3 regions of the Paenibacillus sp. W4I10 genome follow, and region 2 is predicted to be linked to each of the others. Evidence: riboswitches for the same ligand, from Rfam matches in the RefSeq annotation. Region 2 holds a riboswitch; each other region holds the start of a gene.
The links. A riboswitch is a leader RNA that binds a small molecule or an ion and turns the genes downstream of it on or off. The one in region 2 is predicted to bind thiamine pyrophosphate.

Region 1 (7,590 bases), 450 kb from region 2:
CTCCACGGATCTGACGGATTTGTGCGCGTTCTGCCAAGAGGTCTGGTGTTACTTGTGCCAGTTGATTCAACAATTCAATCTGGAAGCTGCCTGGCCCCTGATGAGCTGTCCGCTCTGCCGCCAGTTCAGCCGCTACACCATAAAACGCGAGCGCTTCAACAACACTGCCTAGAAGATCGGCTCCTGATTCCGCTATGGCTGTAAAAGCACCAATCACCGAACTGAGCAGACAGCCAGCACCTGTGACCTGAGTGAGCAGGGCATGACCATTACTCGTAAGGAATGTGGATTGTCCATCAGTAATGATATCTTCTTTTCCGGTAATGACCACAACACAGCCAAGTTTATGAGCTGCCCGCTCCGTAATTCCAATCCGGTCACCTTCACCTGATCCTGCGTCCACACCTTTAATACTCCAGCTCTCACCGATGACATTGGCGACTTCCGCCACATTGCCGCGCAGCACCGTGAGGCGAAGCTCACGAACGAGCATCTGCACGGTTTCTGTACGATAGGTGGTCGCACCAGCTCCAACCGGATCAAGCACCACAGGCACGTGATGCGCATTAGCCGATTGGCCTGCCAGACGGATCGCCTGAACGACTTTGTCATCGAGTGTACCGATGTTGAGTACCACGGCTCCTGACATCTTGGCGACATCAGCGACCTCTTCATGAGCATAGGCCATAAAAGGGGACGCACCTAGTGCAAGCAGACCATTGGCTGTGAAGGGAGCCACGACAAGGTTGGTGATATTGTGTACCAGCGGATTTTGCGTACGAACACGTTCCAGATAAGACATATAATTTCCTCCTTGTTTTGAAGTAACCCCATCGGCGGAAGTCCGATATCTGGAGTCACTCAGCAGAATAATAGGATATGAGTCTCCTTGTTGAGTTGGGGCGCAGAGTGTAATGACAACGAGAGGCATTAAGCATAAAAGCAGAAACGTAAGATATAAATCAATTTCATAACTCACTAAAAATGGATTTTTGTACCTGAATATAGATGAATTGAATCATTTTGATTTATATCCAGCCTTGATTGAAACAGCTAAAGGTTGGATTCATATAAAAAGTAAATTGACAGAACCGCCGCAGTACAAAAACGCAACAATACAAAATACAGAAAGTGAACCCAGGGTATTTCCAAACTCAGGCAAGCGATATGGTGACGGACGTTAGCGTCCAACGAGTGTCTTGAAGCCAATACCAATACTAAGACCATGATCATTCTGGCAGCTCATCTGACGAATTGCTTGCGAATTAATGGTTTCTAAAGAACACAGGACGTCTTATTTTGCTGTCAGGTCCTCCTTTTGAAATGTAAGGAACATCAGACACGTTATTTCCCAGAATTCCTAACAAAAACGCTTTAAATAGCTGTTTATTCTGATATAGCGTGTCTCAGATTTCTTAGATTTCTGCAAACGCTCCAAATCCTTGAATAGAAAGCCACAGATTCGTTAGCGCTCGCTGCATGCTCTACTCCAAGCACATTAAGGAGCTAGCTCCCAGTAGGTTTGAAGATATGCGCTAATGTTCGTACCAAATACATATCAACAAGCTACCCAAACGCATATCAAGCTGCTCTGATGCACATCAAGCCACTTAGGCTTGTTAAAAATTCTGATCCTCAGATGCTTGCTTCAGGCCAATTCCATTTCGCAAAACTTCCTGCATCCGATCCTCACGTTTCTTGCTAACTTTGCTTTTGATCACATTGCTCTCATTCCCTTGCGTTCAGTCACTTTTCCTTTATTCACGTTGCTCTCCTTTATTTACTCTCCTTGCAGATTAATAAAAGCATCCTCGGCTTTCACCGATTCAGGAATCAAATCCTGTTCAACGAGCCATGCACGTACATTCTCCCAGGACGCCATTTCCTGCCGGCCAAACGGTTGGCCTTCTTCATTCATGAGTGGCAGTAGAATAGCCAGGCTTTTGGTTTCGATCTCCGGGTCAAGCGGAGACGTTTGATTCTCATGAGCGAGCAGAATATTCAAGGCTTCTTCTGGATGCTCAGTTACATATTTCTGTCCTTCCTGGATCGCTTTGACGAACCGGGTAAGTTGGTCTTTTTTTGCTTCAATGCCAGCTTCACTTGCGGTCAGGACCAATTCATAATAATCAGGCACACCATAGTCGACAGGGTTAATCGATTTCATGGCATGGCCTTCTTTCTCGAGAATCAATTGTTCATGGTTAATAAAACCACCCATAATTGCATCCGCCTGTCCGGAAGCCAGTGAAGGAATCAGATCGAATCCAACGTCAACCAGATTCATGTTATCGGGATTGCCGCCATCATGGCTAATCATTGTACGTACCATCGCTTCATACAGTGGAATCGAAGAATAACTGACAGTTTTACCGTCAAGATCTTTGGGTGAACTCACGTTGCCATTTGCTTCGGTTAACAGATGCACAAGTGGATGCCGAACAACAGCAGCAATGGATCGTACAGGAATGTTCTCGCCACGCGCGAGCAAGATTTGGGGCTGGTAGCTTAGAGCCAGATCAATTTTACCGGCAGCAACAAGTTTGAGTGAATCATTGGTATCCGCAGGCATCTGAATTTCGACATCCAGACCTTGGTCTGCGAAGTACCCTTTTTCCTGAGCCACATAGATGAAGGAGTGTACTGCATTCGGGTACCAGTCGAGCATGATGGACAGTTTATCTTTGGCGTCTGATGCTGGTTCGGTTGCAGACTTGTCTGTTTGTTGTGCATTGGTTGCAGAGTCTGTTGTTGGCGTGTTATTGCTGGTATTCGTGGTGCTGCATCCACTGACTATCAGCAAAAGGCTAATGAGCATGATGGGAAGCAGGGAGTATATACCTTTGTTAGTCATAAATGAAGTTCCTCATTTCATCGTTTGGGTTTGTAGAAAATGGACAGCAGCATGTTAACGGGCAACGTGATGACTGAAACATAATTGCTGATATGTGAAAAAAGTGTTTGGAAATCATACTTCCTATCATTAAATCGGGTTCACTCTCGAAGATTATCCAGTCTTTCTTTTGCCTCTATGCCACCGTGTGTTAAACCGTTTCTCCAGCCAGGCAATCAGTACAAACAAAACGATCCCCAGCAGGGATAACAGCACAATAGCTGCAAACATCGCATCCGTGTTCATGTTGCTGGACATGCGGCGGCTGAAGTATCCGAGCCCTTTGCTGCCACCGAGCCATTCGCCAATCGTTGCCCCAACCACGCAGTACACCACAGACATCTTTAGCCCCGAGAAAAAAGAGGGAAGTGCCAGTGGAATCTGGAGTTTGCAAAAAATATCCCACTTGCTGGCACCCATGGTGAGCAGCAGTTCACGCTGCTCTGGATCGCCTTGGCGAAGTCCATCGTAGGTGCTGACCACAATGGGAAAGAAGGCGATCAGGAACACCACGGCGACTTTGCTCCACAGCGTGTAGCCAAACCATAGGATGAAGACGGGGGACAGGGCAATCAGCGGGATCGTCTGACTGATTACGATGAAGGGATATAACGCTTTTTCAATCGACCGATTCATATGCATACCAGTTGCAAGTGCAATTCCGGCACCAATGGACAAGCCAAAACCAACAACAACCTCCATTAAGGTAGCAGGCAGATGTGTAGCCAGCAGGAGGTTGCGATGCTCATACAGGGAGCTGGCAATCGCCGTTGGGGCTGGAATGATGAAGGAGGGCACCCATTCCATACGCACAATCCACTCCCAGAAGACAAGCAGCAAGAGCAGGAGCCAAAGAAACAGACCATAACGGGCAAGCCAACGCCTTACGCTATCCTTCATGCAGTCTCCCAAGTTACCTTCTCGCATGCAATTGTTCCTCCAGTCGTCGTCTCATCTGAACGAGTGTCGGTTCGTAGATCATGTCCGAATGTCTTGGACGTGGCAAAGGTACCGTCAAATCCTGTAGCTGTTGGCCTTGGCGCCCCGGAGTTAACAGGATAATCCGATCACTGAGCAGCAGCGCCTCTTCAATGTCATGCGTTATGAACAACACGGTTTTGCCAAAGCCCTCCCACAGTTCCAACAACCAGCGATGCATCTCCCGTTTGGTTAAGGCATCGAGTGCGCCGAATGGTTCATCCAGCAGCATGAGTTGGCCACCTGTCAGCAAAGTACGAAGCAGCGCGACACGCTGGCGCATGCCACCCGACAGCTCGTCTGGGTAAGCATTCGCGTAGCCGGATAGGCCAAATCTGTCGAGCCCAGCCAGAATGTCCGCGCGAATTCTTCCCTTATCCTGCCGCTCTGGAGCAAGTTCAGCGGGGAGCATGCAATTCTCCATGACGGTTCGCCAGGATAACAGGAGGTCCTTTTGTGGCATGTAGGCCACCTGCCCCAGTCGCTTTCCTTCAGGGACCCAAGGAATTTCTATGGTTCCGTGGGTTGGCTCAAGCAGGCCTGCCAGCAGCTTGAAAAGGGTGCTTTTACCGGAGCCGCTGGAGCCGATGAGCGAGACGAATTCGCCGTTGGCTACACGCATCGACACATTGGAGAGCACGGGGGAATCCCTTTTTCCCGGGAAAGCGTAGCTCATGTTGTGAATGGTTATGTTATTATCCATCTCGTTCGGTTCCCCCTTGTTATTCCAAATTCAACTTCAAACTGCGGGATCTTTAATTACACCTTCTGATCTGCCCGCAGAACGCGAAAAAGACCCACCCATTTCCGGAGAAATGAGTGGGTCTGTAAGTTCAATTCACATTAAATTTCATCATCAACATGAAAAAATCCGCTTACTGAAAGGCCGCTCCACTTCCCTCCGCTGGTATGATCCAGATCAGGTTCAAAGGGTCCGAATCATTCGATTCGTCTCAGCCGTAAGGCTCCCCTAGTGCAATGTTCAAGATATGCAGTTGTGTGTTCAGCATATATCACATGCAAGTGGAATGTAAAGGGGGCGCTCGGAAAGAATGTGAGTACTGATCTTGGCTTTCCGCGGATTCATAATACGCTTCGTCCAAGACAATTACGACATGGGAGGGAATATGATTGAGTAAACCAAGCAGCCGTGAAAATGGTCCGGTCAGATTATTCGGATTGTACAGCCAGATCATTCGGGTAGAAGCAATAATCAATAATCCGTTGCCGGAATTGCTCCAGGTCCCTCTATTCCTCTTACTGGGGCAGGTTTATTTAATCAGATAGATACGGTACAATATCTATTAAATTTCTATATACTGCTTTCGGAATGTATTAAATGGAAGGGGGAGTGTATATGAAAACGATTGGTCTTATTGGTGGAATGAGCTGGGAGTCATCGTTAGAATATTATCGAATTATTAATGAAGAAGTGAAAAAAAAATTGGGAGGATTGCATTCAGCCAAATGCATTTTATATAGCGTGGATTTTGAAGAAATCGAGCGTTATCAAGCTGAAGGTGATTGGGAAAGTGCTGGTGAATTATTAGGGAATGCTGCTCAGTCTTTGGAAAAGGCAGGAGCAGAAATGATTGTAATTTGTACAAATACGATGCATAAAGTGATTAAACATATTGAAGAAAAAGTGCGTTTACCCATTGTACATATTGCTGATTCAACAGCAAATCAAATTCATAAGTCCAAAATAAGTACGGTTGGTTTACTTGGCACTAAATATACGATGGAACAAGACTTTTATAAAAAACGAATTGAATTTAATGGTATTAAGGTTTTGATACCGAATGAAGAGGATAGAAAAGTTATCAATAAAATAATATATGAGGAATTATGTTTAGGGAAAATTGAGCCCTTATCAAGGGATTATTATAAAAAGGTGATCCAAAGGCTAGTTGATGATGGAGCTGAGGGGATCATATTAGGTTGCACCGAAATTGGATTATTAGTAAAAGTAGAGGATTCAGAAGTTCCATTATTTGATACAACACGTATTCATGCGATTGAATCTGTTAATTTGGCACTAGCCAAATCATTTTGACACAACCAGATAAACCAGTTCTCTGATTTACCTCGGCTCATGAACCCGATATAATAGGGATGGCCCGTATAGGCCGGATCACAAAATGCAGGTGGGATTGTTCTCCCTCCTAGGCAGAATGGGGACCCGAGTTGAAAACGTTCAAAAAAGTATATATTGAGATCACGAGTATCTGCAATCTGGCTTGCAGCTTCTGTCCGCAGACGCAGCGTGCCAAAGGATTCATTGACCCTGAAGTCTTCAACAATATACTGGAACAAGTTAAACCACACACCAAACATATTTATCTACATGTCAAAGGCGAACCCTTGTTGCATCCCAAAATAGATCTGTTGCTCGATTCCGCACATGAGAAGGGACTCAAGGTTAACATTACAACGAATGGTACACTATTGCCCAAGACTCAGCATAAATTGCTTGGCAAACCGGCGCTGCGGCAGATGAATTTCTCCCTGCACAGCTTCGATGGGCATGAAGGTTCAACCGACCGTGACGGATACCTGAGCAACATTTTGTCCTTTGTACACGAGGCCGTTAAGCACAATGTCATCATCTCATTCCGACTGTGGAATCTGACGCAGGATAACTTCACAAATGCTCAGATGAATCGAAATCGGGAGACCCTTGAAGTACTGGAACGTGAATTCAATCTGGACTTCCGCATTGAGGAAAAAGTAGTTCCAGGCAGCGGGGTCAAAATTGCCCCGAATGTATACCTGAATCAGGACCATGAGTTCCAGTGGCCAAGTCTGGATGCACCTGAAGATGACGGCAAAGGCTTCTGCCATGCATTGCGTGGTCAGGCAGCTGTGCTTGTGGATGGAACGGTGGTTCCATGCTGTCTCGATGGCGAGGGTGTAATTAACCTGGGTAATGTGCACGAGAAGTCATTCTCGGAGATTATTGAGGGTGAGCGAGCGAACAATCTGGTATATGGCTTCTCCAGGCGGGAAGCTGTGGAAGAGTTGTGTCGAAAGTGCGGTTATCGTCAGAGATTCGGAGCCTGATATCTTATATCAGCAAGCCAGAAGCCATTCAAGATCACACATTTGGAGACAAATGTAGTGGTCTTTCTTTGTTATCGGGGATTAAAGTGAGGGGTACATACGTTACAAATGAGCATACCAGAGGTTGATATCAGCATATTGCTTGAGGGACCTGAAATGCAAAAAATGCCGATATGACAGGTATTGCGCGATGTCATAATATATCTGATCTAATGATTATTCTAGTTACCTTCCTTATTTGGTAGGATTAGGTTGTGGGTCGGACAGAGGTGCACCTCTGACGATCTTCCAGGACAAGCTCAGGCTTGTACAATACCAAATAACGAGAGAATAAGGGAGGAATAAAGTAATGAAAAAAATGTTGACGTTGTTGCTGTCCGCTGGTTTGGTTGCTTCTATATTTGGTGCCGTTCCGGCTGCGGCTGCACCTACCGTTGTAAATTCAACCATTGTGGTTCCAAAGGGCACGACCTATGACGGCCAAGGTAAAACATTTGTAGCCAATCCTTCCACACTGGGCGACGGATCTCAAGCAGAAAATCAGAAGCCAGTCTTCCGTCTGGAGGCAGGGGCCACGCTCAAAAACGTAAACATTGGATCACCAGCTGCTGATGGTGTTCACTGTTATGGAAACTGTAATATATCGAATGTAGTCT
Region 2 (7,590 bases):
GAACGAACGACCCCATGGTCCGAACTGATGGCGAAGCGACTGACTGAGCCGACACGTTTGCAGGTGAGACCGTTCCTGGAAGGCAAAGGATTCTTGAAGCGTTAAGTTGAACGGAAGGTAGTTACACTTGCCATTCCGATGACAGAACAATCTTCCGATCGCTGTTATCCCCAGATTTATTGATCCAATTTTTGTAAAGGTGAAAATCTAGTGATAAAGGCGAACGCTCTGCTTCCTCAGGTTATTTCTGTCCTCTACATTCTTGTGCAAAAATTTAGTTCAACTGATATATATAAATTAGAAGACAGTCGGGGTGAAAACGACTGTCTTCTTTGTGTTGTGTGGACACGGGCAAGTGAGAGTGCTTGCAATTACGTGATTGTAATCAAGTTAAGCCATAGAAACGCTTTGTGTTCTGATAAAAGAGACGGGCGGCCCGCTCGGTTCCCATGCCAGTGATCTCACTCCATGCCTGGATGACCTGTCTGGTCATGGCCGGGTGTGTCATTCGTCCCTGAAATGGTCCTTCGAAGGGCCAAGGTCCGTCGGTCTCGGCCATCACTTGTTCTGATGGATATTGCCGGGCGAGTTCACGAATCTCTTCTTCATACACAATATCCGGCGTGAAGGAAATGAAATAACCGTTGTCCGCCATGCGCCTTACGGTTTGGCGAGAACCTTTGAACCAATGGAAATGAGCACGTCGGAACTGATATTGCTCCAGCAGATCACAGACAATATCCGCATCATCGTATACCGCATGAAGGACAAGTGGTTTGTTATGCTTTTTGGCAAGTTGGATGAAACGTTCAAGCAGCTTGATATACCCGCTCTGATCGAAGCGCTGTCCTGCTTGCTCTGCTTCCTGACGATTGTAATAGGGAAGGCCGACTTCTCCGATGGCTGTGGCTTGTCCTATATGCTTCTCGATCCATTGGAAGAACAGGTCCATCTCTGTAGCGGATGGCAGTTCCTGTTCCGGATGAAAACCGAAGGCCGGATATATGGTGCGTGGATGTTGATCTGCAAGCTCCAGATTGACCTGGGCAGAGGCCAGATTCATGGATACCGCAATTACCGCTTCAACCTGCTGAGACGGGAAAGATAACAGCAACTCGCGTAGTTCGTCAGGGGCATACTGATCCAAGTGAATATGAGCATCAATGAATGGAGCGAAAGCTTGAGAAAGCATGAGGGAAATCCTCCTTGTGTTCATATATAGTTTAATTATGGTACGTCAGATTTCATATAATGGATCACCCATTAAAGGAAAATAATAACTTAAAAACCCGCACTATCAAGATAGGCGGGCTTTCTGCTGCTCTTCTCTCATCCACTGTGCAATCTGCCGTTTACGCTCCAGAAAAGCGGATTCCTCCGTAATTTCTTCTCGTCTTGGGCGATCAAAAGGAACATGTACCTCGTGCAACACTGTTGCAGGTCGGTTGGATAATACATAGACCCGATCAGCTAGCAGCAATGCTTCTTCGATATTATGGGTGATGAACAGCACCGAGCGGCGGTTCTGTTCCCAGATATCGAGCAGCCAGCGCTGCATGTCGCTACGTGTCAGTGCATCCAGCGCGCTGAAAGGTTCGTCCAGCAGCATGAGTTCCTGCGGACTGAGCAGGGCGCGCAAAAATGCAGCACGCTGCTGCATTCCGCCCGACAGCATATGAGGATAGGCTTGCTCGAATCCGGCAAGACCCACGCTGCTTAACCACTTACGAGCTTCTGCAAGTGCTTCAGCCCGAGGGGGAGTGCTTGAAGCTACTTCACCAGCAAGCAGTACATTGTCTTCAATGGTGCGCCACGGGAAAAGAGCGGGCTGTTGTGGCATATAACTAATCTTGCCACGCTGTCCCGTTACATTCTGACCGTTCATAAGCACTTGGCCTTCCTGTGGCTTCAGCAGACCGCCGATGATATGGAACAGGGTGCTTTTCCCACAGCCAGAAGGTCCAACGATAGCAACAAACTCGCCTTGCTCCACAGTCAGGGACAGGCCGTTCAGAACCGGTAACCTGCTCCGCCGTTCACGGAATGATGCATGAACATTAACAACGTCCAGTGCAGGTGGAACCGGAGCAGGAGTCGTGTTGGCAGGTCGATCAGGCTTAACTGGGTGGAGTTTTTCACCGTGCTTTTGCTCCATTACACTTGCTCCTCGTCCAGGCTGGACTTGTTCGTCCTGTTGCCGATTCATATGGTCATCACTTCCTAATATACAGATTACATTACATGCTTTACTACCGCTTCTGTGGCCGCCAGCGCACGAGCAGCTTCTCCAGAAGGGCAATGAACAGGAAGAGCAGCAAGCTGAGCGCGACAATAATCATGATCGCCACGAATAGGCGGTCCGTACGATAAGCCGACTTTTGCAGCATCATATAATAACCAATACCCTTGTCTGCGCCAATCCATTCGGCGATGATGGCACCCATCACGCTATAGGTAGCAGCGATTTTGACACCGGAGAACACGGATGGCAGCGCATGGGGAAGCTCCAGCTTCCAGAAGATATGATGACGTTTCGCACCAGCCATGCGCATATAGTTCATCATCGCTGCATCTGTACGGGTCAAGCCGTCCATGGCTGCCACTGCAACGGGGAAGAAGCAGACGAGGATGATGGTAATCAGCTTGGGCAACAGCCCGAATCCGAACCAGATTAACAGGAGCGGCGCGAGCGCGATGGTTGGGATATTTTGACTAAGAATAAGTAAAGGGTACAGGGCCGACTTGAGAAAAGGAACCAAATGCAGCACCATTGCAATCAGTAATCCGACCGCTGTTCCAGCGGCGAATCCGATAAGCGTTAACTGAATGGTTGCGGAAGCGTGCATGCCAAGCCGTTCGGCCTGAGTTGCCGCTTCGCGGGCGATATCGGACGGTGCAGGCAGCATCCATTTCTCAATATGGAAGAGGGAGACGGCTCCCTGCCATATCGCTATAAAGAGAATAACCGCCACAATGGGCGGCCATACACTTTTGAAATAGGTATGCATTAGCGATACTTCTCCGTCAGGGTATCCATGCTTAAGCCAGTAGGGCTATGGGCGATTTTGATCTGGGAGATGATGCTTGGACTGCCAGCCTCCACGAGTACCTCGTGCATTTTACGGACAACCTCCAGCAGTTCCTCCAGTTCCCCCTCTATCGTGGTGTCGAGCGCGTTCACCTGATATTTCAGGCCGGATTGCTGAATAACTTCAATGGCGCGATCTACGTAAGGATAAGAGTTCTCGCCATTTGGCGTTTTCGGAATAACCTGAATGCTAAGTAATGTGCTTGCCATGAGAGATCACGGCTCCTTTCGTGATATATAAAATGAACCAATGACTGTTACACTTGCCACTTCGATGACAGAATAACCTTCCAATCGCTGTTATCCCCAGATTTTTTTGATTCCCTTTCTCTAAGGGAAAATCCGGTGATAAAGGCGACCGCTTCGCTTTTTCACGTTATTTCTGTCCTCTCCGTCCTCGTGTAAATATTAAGTTCGTTTTATATGAGAAATTTTATTGGGGTAAAAACTCGTTTGTGTATGCCTTGCTCACATCGATCTGTTCATCCAGCAGTTTTTTGCTAAACATCCAGTCGGTGTAGTTCTGCCACACTTCCTGTTTTTGTTCTCCCCAGCGCGGGGCGTCATCCGTGTACTTTGGACTAAGCCATTTCTGGCTTGCCAGTACCAAGTCTTTATCCAGATCCGGGACGGCCTTGATCAGAATATTCGCTGCGTCTTCGGGATGATCAATTGCGTATTGATATCCTTCTGAAGTGGCTTTCAGGAATGCTTTCACCAACTCAGGGTCGTTCTGAATCGTCTGCTCGTTTGTTACGAGGACAGGCGTGTAGTAATCCAATGCATCTGAATAATCCTTCACATACAACATGTCGATGGGTTCCCCGCGCAGTTCGGCTTCAATACCCGTCCAGGCGTAGAAAATCCACGCGAAATCAATGTCTCGTTTCACTGCGGTGAAAAAGTCAGCGTCACCCATGTTAATGTTTTTCACTTTGGATACATCGGCTCCGTCGCCTTCCATAATGGATTGCATCACGGCTTCTTCGACTGGGGAACCCCAACCGCCATAGGTTTTACCTTCAAAATCTTTCGGTGACTTGATATTCCGATCCGCCGGAGCAGCGAAACCAGATGTATTATGCTGAATAACTGCTGCGATGGAGACCAATGGAACACCCTGTGTGCGGGCTTGAGTTACACTCTCCTGATAACTTACGCCAAAAGGCACTTCATTCGAGGCAACCATTGTATCTGCGCCACCGGCACCTGGTTGTACAATCTCTACATTCAAGCCCTCAGCCTTGTAAAAACCTTGATCCACAGCCGCATACAGGCCGGTATGATTCGTATTTGGTGTCCAGTCGAGCACCACTTTAATATCTTTCAGGGCGGCAGTATCACCTTCGTTGCTACTTTCCGTATTTGTGTTGCCGTTCTGCCCAGCTGGGGCAGCTTCTTTGCCACCACATGCGGCTACAGTCACCATAAGCACGCATAAGAGCAACAATCCCATCGTTTTACGCCATTTCATCTGTGGTTCTCTCCTTCGGTATGTCCGGCCGATTGGCACGGGGTACTCCTTGGCTTCATATCCAATCATCTTGCATAAATCGACAGATTTATACCAGTTGAGATCTGGATAACGTCACTTTTTTAGCTCTCTGGCTATATAAAAGAACATTAAAAAAGCGTCCCGTAATCCGGGACGCGTGCAGGCGTTAGAGAGGTGGCGTTCAGCATAGGGCTGTGCCATTTCGATATACTCCGATTCCTACGCTGGCATGATCCAGATCAGGTCTAAGGGTTAGTATCTTGGTGGGATACACTCTCAGCCGGCCAATTCCGACTCCCCTGGGAAACTATGAAGTTACGGGCATTACTAGGTGTAATTATAGGCCAGCGGGTGGAACGTGTCCAGTCAGGAACTGGATGGGGACACGTATGAACTTATCAAACAGGCCGTTATACATATGTATAACAGCCTGAATAATTATCGTGGCGAATCATATAAGGAAATCTGGCTGAGTGCAAAAGCATCGGATTTTGGTTCATAGCCTACCTGTTTCTGAGTGGTTTCCAGATTCAATCGTTTAAACCGGTTATTCGAGATCCCATGCAGTATGGTGAAGGGTTCCAGATCGGTAGTTGTAATTGCTTTGAGCATCAAATCACACAAGTCAGCCGGACTAATATACGCGCTTATATCCCTTGCCTCCAGCGCTGGTCCGTCCGGTTGAAAATCATCATATGCACCTATACGTATTGCTACACTTTGTAAACCTTCGGTATACGCAAAATAGGAAGCGAGCGATTCTCCAAAACATTTGCTAACCCCGTACAAATTCCGTGGGCGTGTTGGCATGTCCGGGTAGACTTGAGCATCAATGGGATACCCCTCAATCGTCTGTGCACTGCTTGCAAGAATGACTCTTCGTACACCTTGGTCTTTAGCTGCACGGAATACATTAAATGTACCTTTGATATTGATGTCCAACAACGATTCATAAAATCCGGCATTCGGGGAAGGATCTCCCGCCAGATGTACAACTACATCCATGCCTTCGCAAGCATGCTGACAGGCTTCGGGATCTGTCACATCCAATGTCATGATCTCATGGCCGGTCCCTTGATACGTATGCAGTCTGTCGATATTCAAATCCGTTAGTCGCAGGTGATATGCTTCTGACAAGTGTTGGGACAAGTCACGGCCAATTTTCCCGGCTGCGCCGGTAATTAAAATGTTCATACATCAACTCCTATTCTTAGCGCTGGAAGAACTCAATCCATTCCTTTTCAGGTCCATAGATGAAGAAATAGCGGTAACCGTTAGGCAGTGTAATAATCTCTCCATCAATAAATTCGGCTTCGGTGGATTGAATGCGTTTGTACTCAGAATCAAGATCATCCACGTGGATGGCAAAATGGTGCACAGTTCCTTCGGCAGGCAGCTTGTCGCTGTATCCTTGAATTAACTCAATCTCAGTCTCGTTACTTCCATTGAAGCCAAGGAAGGCGAGCTGAATGACCCCGTTGGTATGGGTTACCCGGTCTTTCAATTCAAGACCAACAATCTCCGTATAGAAACGCAGCGTGGTCTCCAGATCACGAACGGCAATACCGACGTGGTCAATGCGTTTTTGAAAACTCATAATCCAAATCCTCCTTATGTAGTGAGTGTTTATACCATATTAAGGGATATCATAGGGCTGTACTACATGGTTGTCAAATCCAGTTTTAATTCGGAAAAACCACAATTGTTCACAGAATGTTCACTTATGTAGAGGGTTTCGTCATCTCTATAATTACGAAGGTAAACGGAGAGGATGAGAGAATTGCCAACAAGCAAGAAGGAACAAATTATTTTCGGATTAATGGTGTGTACAGGAATGGTCTTGGTCATGATGTTCTTCAATCTATGGCACAGTGGGCTACTCGGCAAGATGTCCCCGCTTGAAATACTGCTTCAATTCATATTATGTTTTGTCATCGCGTTTCTGGTGGAGTCATTCATTGTCGGACCTGTAGCGAGAAAGATTGCTTTTTCCTTGCCCTTTGACAAGTCCAACAAGATTTTGGGTGTGCTTGCTATGTCATTTTTTATGGTGATTGGCATGGTTCTGATCATGTCCTTGTATGGAATGATCTCGGCATATCTCGCTGATCAATTAAGTGGGTCATCCGTACTCCGTACGTATCTCCATACAATCGCTCGTAACTTCAGCCTGGCGCTTCCATATCAGTTGATCGTTCTGGGACCACTCGTGCGATATGTATTTGGTAAATTCATCAAGGATAACGGGCCTGTAATGCCTGTCGTTAACAAAAGTGTGTGATTCGGTTGGCCATAAGTATTTCCTGGGCAATCTTGTGCAAATGAATAGATCGTATTCTCACCTTTAATGAAGGTGATCAGAGAGGCAAAGATAGGGCACTCGCCATCATTATTACAACGCTAACGAATCGAGGACATCTTATTCGGCCAGTTTCTAAGGGAATGAAAACCTAACGAATCTCAGCGGTGTTATTATGCAAAAAAACCTCCAACGAGGCATTTAATTGAAGCTAATTATCTATAATAACGTCTCTAGGATTCGTTAGATTTCAAACATGCAGAAATGGAGGGAGATAGCGTGTGCTAGGTTCGTTAGAACAGAGTAACGCTACAAAAAAAATGTCCACCGTCAGGTCATGACAGTAGACATTTCAATCTCACTCTCAATATTAGGTAATTCTAATCTCAGGACTGCATCGACACATAACTGTTAAGTCGCAGAATTGGCTATAGGTTTGTTCTGCCATTGATACGTGATTACGCTAATAACAAGCAGGCCAACTGCAAAGATCGCAAGCATCCATGCAGATTGATTAACCGCCAGATGATCAAGACTCCATCCCGTGGTCAAAGGAAGAATGGCACCGCCAACCCCACCTGAAGCAATCAAAATGCTAGGTGTGGATTCTTCTGTTCCGGGCAGCAGTTTACTCGCGAAGACAAGGGCAATGGAGAAAATGCCTGACATGGCCAGTCCAAGCAGCAAGATGATGAGAAATGCAGACCA
Region 3 (7,590 bases), 3.5 Mb from region 2:
GTTAGGTTAGCCTGTATGACAAAATCATGTAAGAGGTTCCTGAACTGTTTACATTACTTTCAGAAAAGACGGGACCTGTGCTAGAATAGGGTTTCGGAACAATAACAAAAGTAATGTCTAATAGATAGGAGCAACCTCATCTTATGAGTTTATTGTCAGTAGAGAACGTAAGTCACAATTTTGGAGATCGCACGTTATTTAAAAATGTATCGTTTCGTTTACTTGCCGGAGAGCGCGTAGGACTTGTTGGTGCCAATGGTGTGGGTAAATCCACATTAATGAATATCCTTACTGGTAAATTGCTTAAAGATAGTGGGAAAGTGGAATGGACACCTAAGGTCCGTTATGGATATCTGGATCAGCACACGAAGCTTACGCCAGGCAAAACCATTCGTGACGTGCTTAAGGATGCATTCCTTCCGTTGCTTGAATTGGAAAAAGAAATGATGAATATTACGGACCAGATGGCAGATGCAGATCCAGATAAGCTGGAGCAGTTGCTGGAAGAGATGGGCGATATTCAGGAACAACTGGAACAGGGCGACTTTTATCTGATTGACGTAAAAGTGGAAGAGATGGCCAATGGTCTTGGTTTGTCCGCAATTGGTCTTGATCGAGATGTCGCAGCTCTAAGTGGTGGACAACGTACCAAGGTGCTTCTTGCCAAGCTTCTGCTCGAGAAACCTACAGCTCTTTTGCTAGATGAGCCGACTAACTATCTGGATGTAGAGCATATTGAATGGCTGTCACGTTACCTGAAGGACTATCCGCATGCGTTTCTCTTAATCTCCCATGACACGGAATTCATGAATGAAGTCGTAAATGTCATTTATCATTTGGAATTTGCCAAATTAACGAGATATGCAGCGAACTATAACAAGTTCCTTGAGATGGCTGATATGAATAAAGCCCAGCATATTGATGCATACGAGAAGCAGCAAGAGTACATCAAGAAGCAGGAAGATTTCATTCAGCGTAACAAGGCACGTGCTTCAACTTCAGGTCGAGCGAAGAGCCGGGAGAAACAGCTGGACAGAATTGAACGTATTGATCGTCCAGATGAGGCGGCTAAACCAACGTTCAAATTCAAGGATGCCCGCGCGAGTAGCAAAACGGTCTTTGAGGGTATTGATTTCGAAATTGGATATACGTATCCTTTGCTGCCCAAAATGACGATGACAATTGAACGTGGTGAGAAAATTGCCATCGTAGGTTGTAATGGTGTCGGTAAATCGACGCTGTTGAAAACCATCCTGGGAAAAATATCTCCACTCAGTGGAAAGACCTTTTTGGGAGATTATCTCGAAACGGCCTATTTTGAGCAGGAAGTTCGTGCTGGGAATATCACGCCCATTGAGGATGTCTGGAATGAATTTTCACATTTGACCCAGAATGAGGTCCGGGGTCATCTCGCTCGCTGTGGGTTGAAAAATGAGCACATTACCCGTCCTCTTAACATGCTGAGTGGTGGAGAGCAAGCCAAGGTTCGTTTATGCAAACTCTTGATGCGTGAAAGCAACTGGATTTTATTCGATGAGCCGACAAACCATCTCGATGTCACAGCTAAAGCGGAGTTACAGCGTGCTTTGCAAGAATTCAAGGGAACGGTGTTACTGGTATCTCATGAACCTGATTTCTACGAGGGTTGGGTTACCAAAACATGGAATGTCGAAGAGTGGTCTGAGAAAAACTAGACGATTCAAGACAATGTTTAACAGAAATGACGGTGACAAAAAAATCCGTCTATGGTAACATAGGCTACAACTTCATATGAACACTAGGGGGGCCGCACGATGCGGCTGAGATGGAAGAATGCGATTCCGGACCCTTTGCACCTGATCTGGATCATACCAGCGTAGGGAAGTGGCGAGCGCGTTTCAGTGAATGACGTGAGCAACGGCAATTCGAAAGGATTTCAACCGTCTGCTTAACGAATTGAAACATGCAGTTGCGTGTATAACGTTAAGGCTATAAGGTCTATAGCTTTATTGCACGAAATGAACTGTATGCTTCAGTCAGTCATCTGGTCCTATAATTAATACGCAGCCACTCCCCTACGGGAGTGGCTTTTTTGTATTTTTCATAGCATTCACGCCTGGAAGGAGATGAACAGTACGGTAATTTCTCATGAACATGTTCACGAATCATTTGAATTGCATGTTGTATCTACGGGTGCAGGGGATCAAGCATCTTTTGTAAAAGCTGCAAAGGACGTTTGGTCTTGGGTGGACTATATTCACATACGAGAAAAACAACTCACATGGCAAGACAAGATTGGTTGGGCTGAAAGTCTGCGTAGCGTTGGCGTTCCATCTTGTCGCATCGTTATCAATGGTTCAGAGCTGCCTTCACAGAATGACATCTATGGCGGTGTACATTGGGGGCAAGATGCGATACGAAACTATAACCCTGCTGTTAAAAGCAATGTGCAGCGCCTTCGTCTGGGTGTATCTGTTCATTCAATCGATGAGGCAAAAATCGCTGAAGAACGGGGAGCCGATTACCTTTTCTTCGGGCATGTCTACTCAACCAACAGTAAGCCTGGTCTTGAACCAAGAGGATTATATGCTCTGGCTGAAGTGTGCAGGGGTGTCTCCATTCCTGTCATTGCGATCGGGGGCATTGAGCCGGGAAACATTCACGCGATTCGCTCCGCAGGCGCACAGGGAGTCGCTTTGATCTCGAATGTATGGGCGAGCGATTCCCCGGATCGGGCGGCTGCATTATTAAAGCAGGCTATCGTTGCTACAGAAATTCTGAGGCGCTGAATCAAGGAGATGAGAGGATGAAAGAGATCGTTACTGATAAACCGGATAAAATTCATGCAGAAACGATTATTGTAGGAGGAGGCGTTGTTGGATGTGCCATTGCGTATGAGCTTGCTTCCCGTGGACAGGATGTGCTGTTGCTTGAGCGTTCGGCGATTGCAGGAGGCACGTCTTGCGCGGCGGCTGGAATGCTGGCGGCAGATAGTGAGGATTTTGCTCATCCTTTGATGGCTAAGCTTGCCAGGCAGAGTAGACAATTACTTATCGAGCAACAAGTGCTAATGGCTACACTCAGTGAGGTAGAGACTGGTCTGCAACGCCAGGGATTCCTAACTCCTTTTCGTTCATACAGTGAATTAAGTAGTTATAAGGACAATCGGAAGTTTGCTTTGTCTGCTTCTGCTGATGAGGTGTGGTGGGATCGTTCCGTTGTACAACATGAGGCATCATGGCTCAACAGAGATACGTATGGAGCCTATTACAGACCTTACGAGAGTGAAATCCTTCCAGTCCATCTAACGAAGGCATACGCCGAATCCGCTCAAACATTGGGAGCACGGGTTATGGAGGACATACAGGATATACGTGTGCAAGCAAACGAACACGGCGTGCAGGGGATCACCACATCGATCGGTGAGATGAAATGCAAACATGTCATTATAGCGGCTGGATTACAGAGTGAAGAGTTGATGAGACATGTAAATCTGAGCTTGCCCGTGTGGTCGGTGAAAGGTGAAATAGCCGCCGTTCAGTTCTCAGATGAACATGCAGGGTACAGACCTGACAGAACGGTGTATGCAGAGGATATCTATATTGTTCCCAAAGCCAATGGTGAAGTTTGGCTTGGGGCAACCAGTCTGCCAGGCAGAACGGATTTGAACGTTTCTGTACAGGGTGTTCAGAAGCTGCTAACAGCGGCTACCCACTGGGTGCCTGGGATGAAAGAAGCACAATTTATACGAGCGTGGGCAGGCGTGAGACCAGCAACTCCAGATGGATTGCCTTATGTAGGTGCTTGCAAGAGTATACCCGGGCTGTTCGCCGCCTTTGGGCATTACCGCAACGGTATCTTGCTTAGTGCGATAACAGGCAGGCTTATCGCTGAGTTGCTCGCTGGCAAAAGCTCAGAAGAACTCGGAATTGAGGCGCTGAGTCCGGAGCGATTGAACAGAAAGGGAGTGGTGCAGTGAATATCATCGTTAATGGTCAACGGATGGAGATTGAAGACAGATTGAATCGTGTGGATAAACTGCTTAAATCTTTTGATCTGCAAGTCAAGACTGTAGTTGTAGAGCTGAACAAGCATATTTTAACCCGTGAGTATCATGAAACGACTGCATTAAGAGAAGGCGATCGAATTGAGATTGTACATTTTGTAGGAGGCGGTTGATGATGTTGAACATTGGTAAATATACGTTTGAGTCCAGATTGTTGCTCGGAACAGGCAAGTTTTCGGATCTGGAAGTGCAAAGTCAGGCTGTGGAAGCATCTGAAACGGAAGTTTTAACCTTTGCTGTTCGTCGTCTGAATCTGGAGGAACGTAACCAGAAGCATTTCCTGGATACGTTGGATCTGGACAAATACACTCTTCTTCCGAATACGGCTGGAGCTTCAAATGCGGAAGAGGCGGTGCGGATTGCCGAGCTTGCGCGGGCTTCAGGACTTTGTGATATGATAAAAGTCGAAGTCATCGGAGATGGAATTACGTTACTCCCAGATCCGATTGAAACGTACAAGGCTTGCGAAATTTTGCTTGAAAAGGGCTTCACAGTATTGCCTTATATTTCAGATGATGTCATTCTGGCGAAAAGGCTACAATCGCTTGGCGTACATGCTGTAATGCCTGGCGCTTCTCCCATCGGAGCGGGAAGAGGCATTATCAATCCCTATAACCTTGAGATCATCATTGAGCAGGCCGTTGTGCCTGTGATTGTGGATGCAGGGTTGCGCTCCCCAAAAGATGCTGCTTATGCGATGGAACTTGGTGCAGATGGCGTATTGTTAAATACAGCCGTATCCGGATCAGGGGATCCAGTGAGCATGGCTAAAGCGATGCGATTGGGGGTAGAAGCGGGTAGATTGGCATATGAGGCAGGCATGATTCCCGTAAAGCGTTATGCAGCAGCCAGTAGTCCGGTGGAAGGAATGGTTCATACATGACAGATCAAATAACATCTTCCGAGCAGGCCGATCGTTATTCCAGACAGGAACGGTACGCGCCACTTGGCAAGGAAGGCCAGGCCAGATTAAAGGGCAGCAGAGTTTTAATTGTAGGTGCTGGCGCACTCGGAACAGGAATTGCAGAAACGTTAGTTCGTTCAGGAGTCGGACACTTAACGATTGTGGATCGTGATTATGTGGAGTGGAGTAACCTGCAGCGGCAGCAATTATATGTAGAACAGGACGCGATGGAGCGGATACCGAAGGCAATGGCGGCGGAAAAACGTTTATCTGCCATTAATTCCACGGTCCATGTGGAAGGGAAAGTGTTGGATGTCAGAGTAGATGAGTTGGAAGAACTCGTTCAGCATACAGACTTGATCATGGATGCAACGGATAACTTTGATACCCGACTACTCATTAACGACATGGCACAGAAGCACCGTATTCCCTGGATTTATGGTGGATGCGTAGGTAGTTACGGTATTACCTATACATTTATGCCTGGAGATACGCCATGTTTAAATTGTTTGCTGGGTGAAGTCCCTCTGGGTGGAGATACCTGTGATACGTCTGGCATCATACCTCAAGCGGTACAGATGGTAACAGCGAATCAGACCGCAGAAGCGATGAAGTTACTTAGCGGCAATGCAAATGCATTGAGACGTAAGTTATTGTCATTTGACGTGTGGAGGAACGAATACATATCCATCAATGTGGATGGTGCGAAAAAGCAAGACTGTCCTTCCTGCGGTACTTCGGCAACCTATCCATATCTTTCTGTGTCCAATCTGGAGAAAACCGATGTGTTGTGTGGCAGGGACACCGTTCAGATCCGACCTGCACGGCGAATGAATCTGGATCTTAAACATACGGCGGAACGTTTGGATAGACTTCAAGAAGGAAAAGTGGAATCCAATCCGTTTCTGGTTTCTTTTACAACAGGAGTCCATAGAATGGTCATTTTCCAAGATGGACGTGTACTCGTACACGGAACAAAAGACACAGCTGAAGCACGTACGCTCGTCCATCGCTACTTTGGTTAAAGCAAGAAAGAAGCAAAGTCTGTTCCCTTGAGGGAATGGACTTTTTCTTTTTACGGCATGCTATCTGTACCAACCATTGCTGCGAGCAGTGGGGATAGAGACAGGCCGGGTGAAAAAGAGTGAAAACAGCCATTTTGCTGATTGGAGCAGGAGAACAGGTCAGCCTAATTCAGGATATTTTATGTAGCGAAGGGTATGAGGTGCAACGAATGGAGTGGTCTGAACTAAACCAATCCGTCGAGCCTTCGTTGCTGCATATTAACCTGATCATCCTGGTAGACCGGGAAGAGGGGAAGGAACATTGTGGCCAGGCTCAGAAATTAGAGTTAAAACGATGGATAGATAAAGGTCAGGTTATACCTCTACTGGTTATCACGTCTAACGCATCTCCTCAATTCATCGTGGAGTGGCTGGATTACGGAGCTAATGACGTGATGGAGGAACCTATTCACTTGAACGTGATGCTTGCCAGAATACGAAACTTATTGCGTGTTTTTGCGAATGCATCACCAGAGGGTGAAGAAGTAATTGTAGTCCATGATCTTAAAGTGAATTTGCGTTCGAGGCGGGTAAATCGTGCGGGTGAATACCTGACATTAACGCCAAAAGAATACGAATTGCTGGAATATCTGGCCCTGCATGTGAATGAAGCATGTACCCGGAGTGATATTTTGCGGGAAGTATGGGGATATGAGTATGCGATGGATACCAACGTTGTGGATGTGTATATCAAACATCTAAGGGTTAAGGTGGATAAGGGAAGAAGTGTGAAACTTATTCATACTGTGCGTGGGATCGGTTATATGCTGCATGATAAAAAATAGATTACGATGTTAGTTCCATGAATCACCAGTTTAGAGTGTGGCAAAAAGAGGGTAAAAATAAAAGACCGGATAGTAACCTCCGGTCCTTACTGATTAGCTATGATAAGTTCTAGAGTACACGGCGAGCTTTAACATACGTTCTCTTCCAAGTACCGGAGTTTAGATCTGAGATGGTTACGCCTGGAGATCCATACGTATGCAGAATCTTGCCGTTCCCGGCATATACGCCTACGTGAGTGACATTGGAACCAGTAGAACGGCTGCCACTGGAGAAGAACACCAGATCTCCAACACGCAGATTAGCTTTAGACACAGCTTTACCTTCTTTGGATTGTTTCACGGAAGTGCGCGGCAAATCTACACCATACTTTTTGAAAATATATTTCATAAAAGAAGAACAGTCAAAAACCTTGGTTGTTGAAGTTGAAGCACCAAATTTATATGGAGTTCCAGTGAATTTTTTGCCATAGTTAACAATTTGTTGACCTGTGGATACAGAAGCAGTTGCTGCCTGTGCAACAGGTGCGTTAGTCATTAATACAGCTCCAAAACCTAGTGTAGCGCACAACCCGACGGTTACGGCCTTTTGGACAAAGATGTTTGTTTTCATGTTAGTTAGTACCTCCAAAATTCGTTTTCGTTAAGTTGCTAGAGCGAGTATAACAGCTTTGTAACAGCCTAGAAATTGGATAGGGAAGTGTAATCCCTTGCGCCACAATGGTTTGGGTATGTTTATTAAAATATGATTAAAAATGTCAAAAAATTAATCATTGACGGATGAAGAATAATGAT

Region 1: linked by a shared signal. The riboswitch ahead of QF049_RS19120 (ABC transporter ATP-binding protein) and the one ahead of QF049_RS21090 (ABC transporter substrate-binding protein) in region 2 are both predicted to bind thiamine pyrophosphate.
Region 3: linked by a shared signal. The riboswitch ahead of QF049_RS05415 (thiamine phosphate synthase) and the one ahead of QF049_RS21090 (ABC transporter substrate-binding protein) in region 2 are both predicted to bind thiamine pyrophosphate.

Annotation. Positions count from the first base shown of each region.
Region 1 is NZ_JAUSXX010000001.1:4,258,263-4,265,852, reverse strand. It holds gene thiM (hydroxyethylthiazole kinase) at 1-802, opposite strand, end outside; gene QF049_RS19130 (ABC transporter substrate-binding protein) at 1,781-2,854, opposite strand; gene QF049_RS19125 (ABC transporter permease) at 3,008-3,820, opposite strand; gene QF049_RS19120 (ABC transporter ATP-binding protein) at 3,807-4,574, opposite strand; TPP riboswitch at 4,751-4,853, opposite strand; gene QF049_RS19115 (hypothetical protein) at 5,003-5,158, shown strand; gene QF049_RS19110 (aspartate/glutamate racemase family protein) at 5,229-5,927, shown strand; gene QF049_RS19105 (radical SAM/SPASM domain-containing protein) at 6,059-6,934, shown strand; gene QF049_RS19100 (pectate lyase) at 7,284-7,590, shown strand, end outside.
Region 2 is NZ_JAUSXX010000001.1:4,708,644-4,716,233, reverse strand. It holds gene nfsA (oxygen-insensitive NADPH nitroreductase) at 1-105, shown strand, start outside; gene QF049_RS21110 (TatD family hydrolase) at 386-1,192, opposite strand; gene QF049_RS21105 (ABC transporter ATP-binding protein) at 1,298-2,206, opposite strand; gene QF049_RS21100 (ABC transporter permease) at 2,250-3,008, opposite strand; gene QF049_RS21095 (MTH1187 family thiamine-binding protein) at 3,008-3,298, opposite strand; gene QF049_RS21090 (ABC transporter substrate-binding protein) at 3,522-4,562, opposite strand; TPP riboswitch at 4,782-4,894, opposite strand; gene QF049_RS21085 (NAD-dependent epimerase/dehydratase family protein) at 5,022-5,777, opposite strand; gene QF049_RS21080 (VOC family protein) at 5,794-6,180, opposite strand; gene QF049_RS21075 (DUF2798 domain-containing protein) at 6,355-6,864, shown strand; gene QF049_RS21070 (MFS transporter) at 7,294-7,590, opposite strand, start outside.
Region 3 is NZ_JAUSXX010000001.1:1,171,350-1,178,939, forward strand. It holds gene QF049_RS05405 (hypothetical protein) at 1-5, shown strand, start outside; gene QF049_RS05410 (ABC-F family ATP-binding cassette domain-containing protein) at 144-1,694, shown strand; TPP riboswitch at 1,770-1,879, shown strand; gene QF049_RS05415 (thiamine phosphate synthase) at 2,106-2,768, shown strand; gene thiO (glycine oxidase ThiO) at 2,786-3,958, shown strand; gene thiS (sulfur carrier protein ThiS) at 3,955-4,158, shown strand; gene QF049_RS05430 (thiazole synthase) at 4,161-4,928, shown strand; gene QF049_RS05435 (ThiF family adenylyltransferase) at 4,925-5,974, shown strand; gene QF049_RS05440 (response regulator transcription factor) at 6,094-6,798, shown strand; gene QF049_RS05445 (C40 family peptidase) at 6,908-7,408, opposite strand.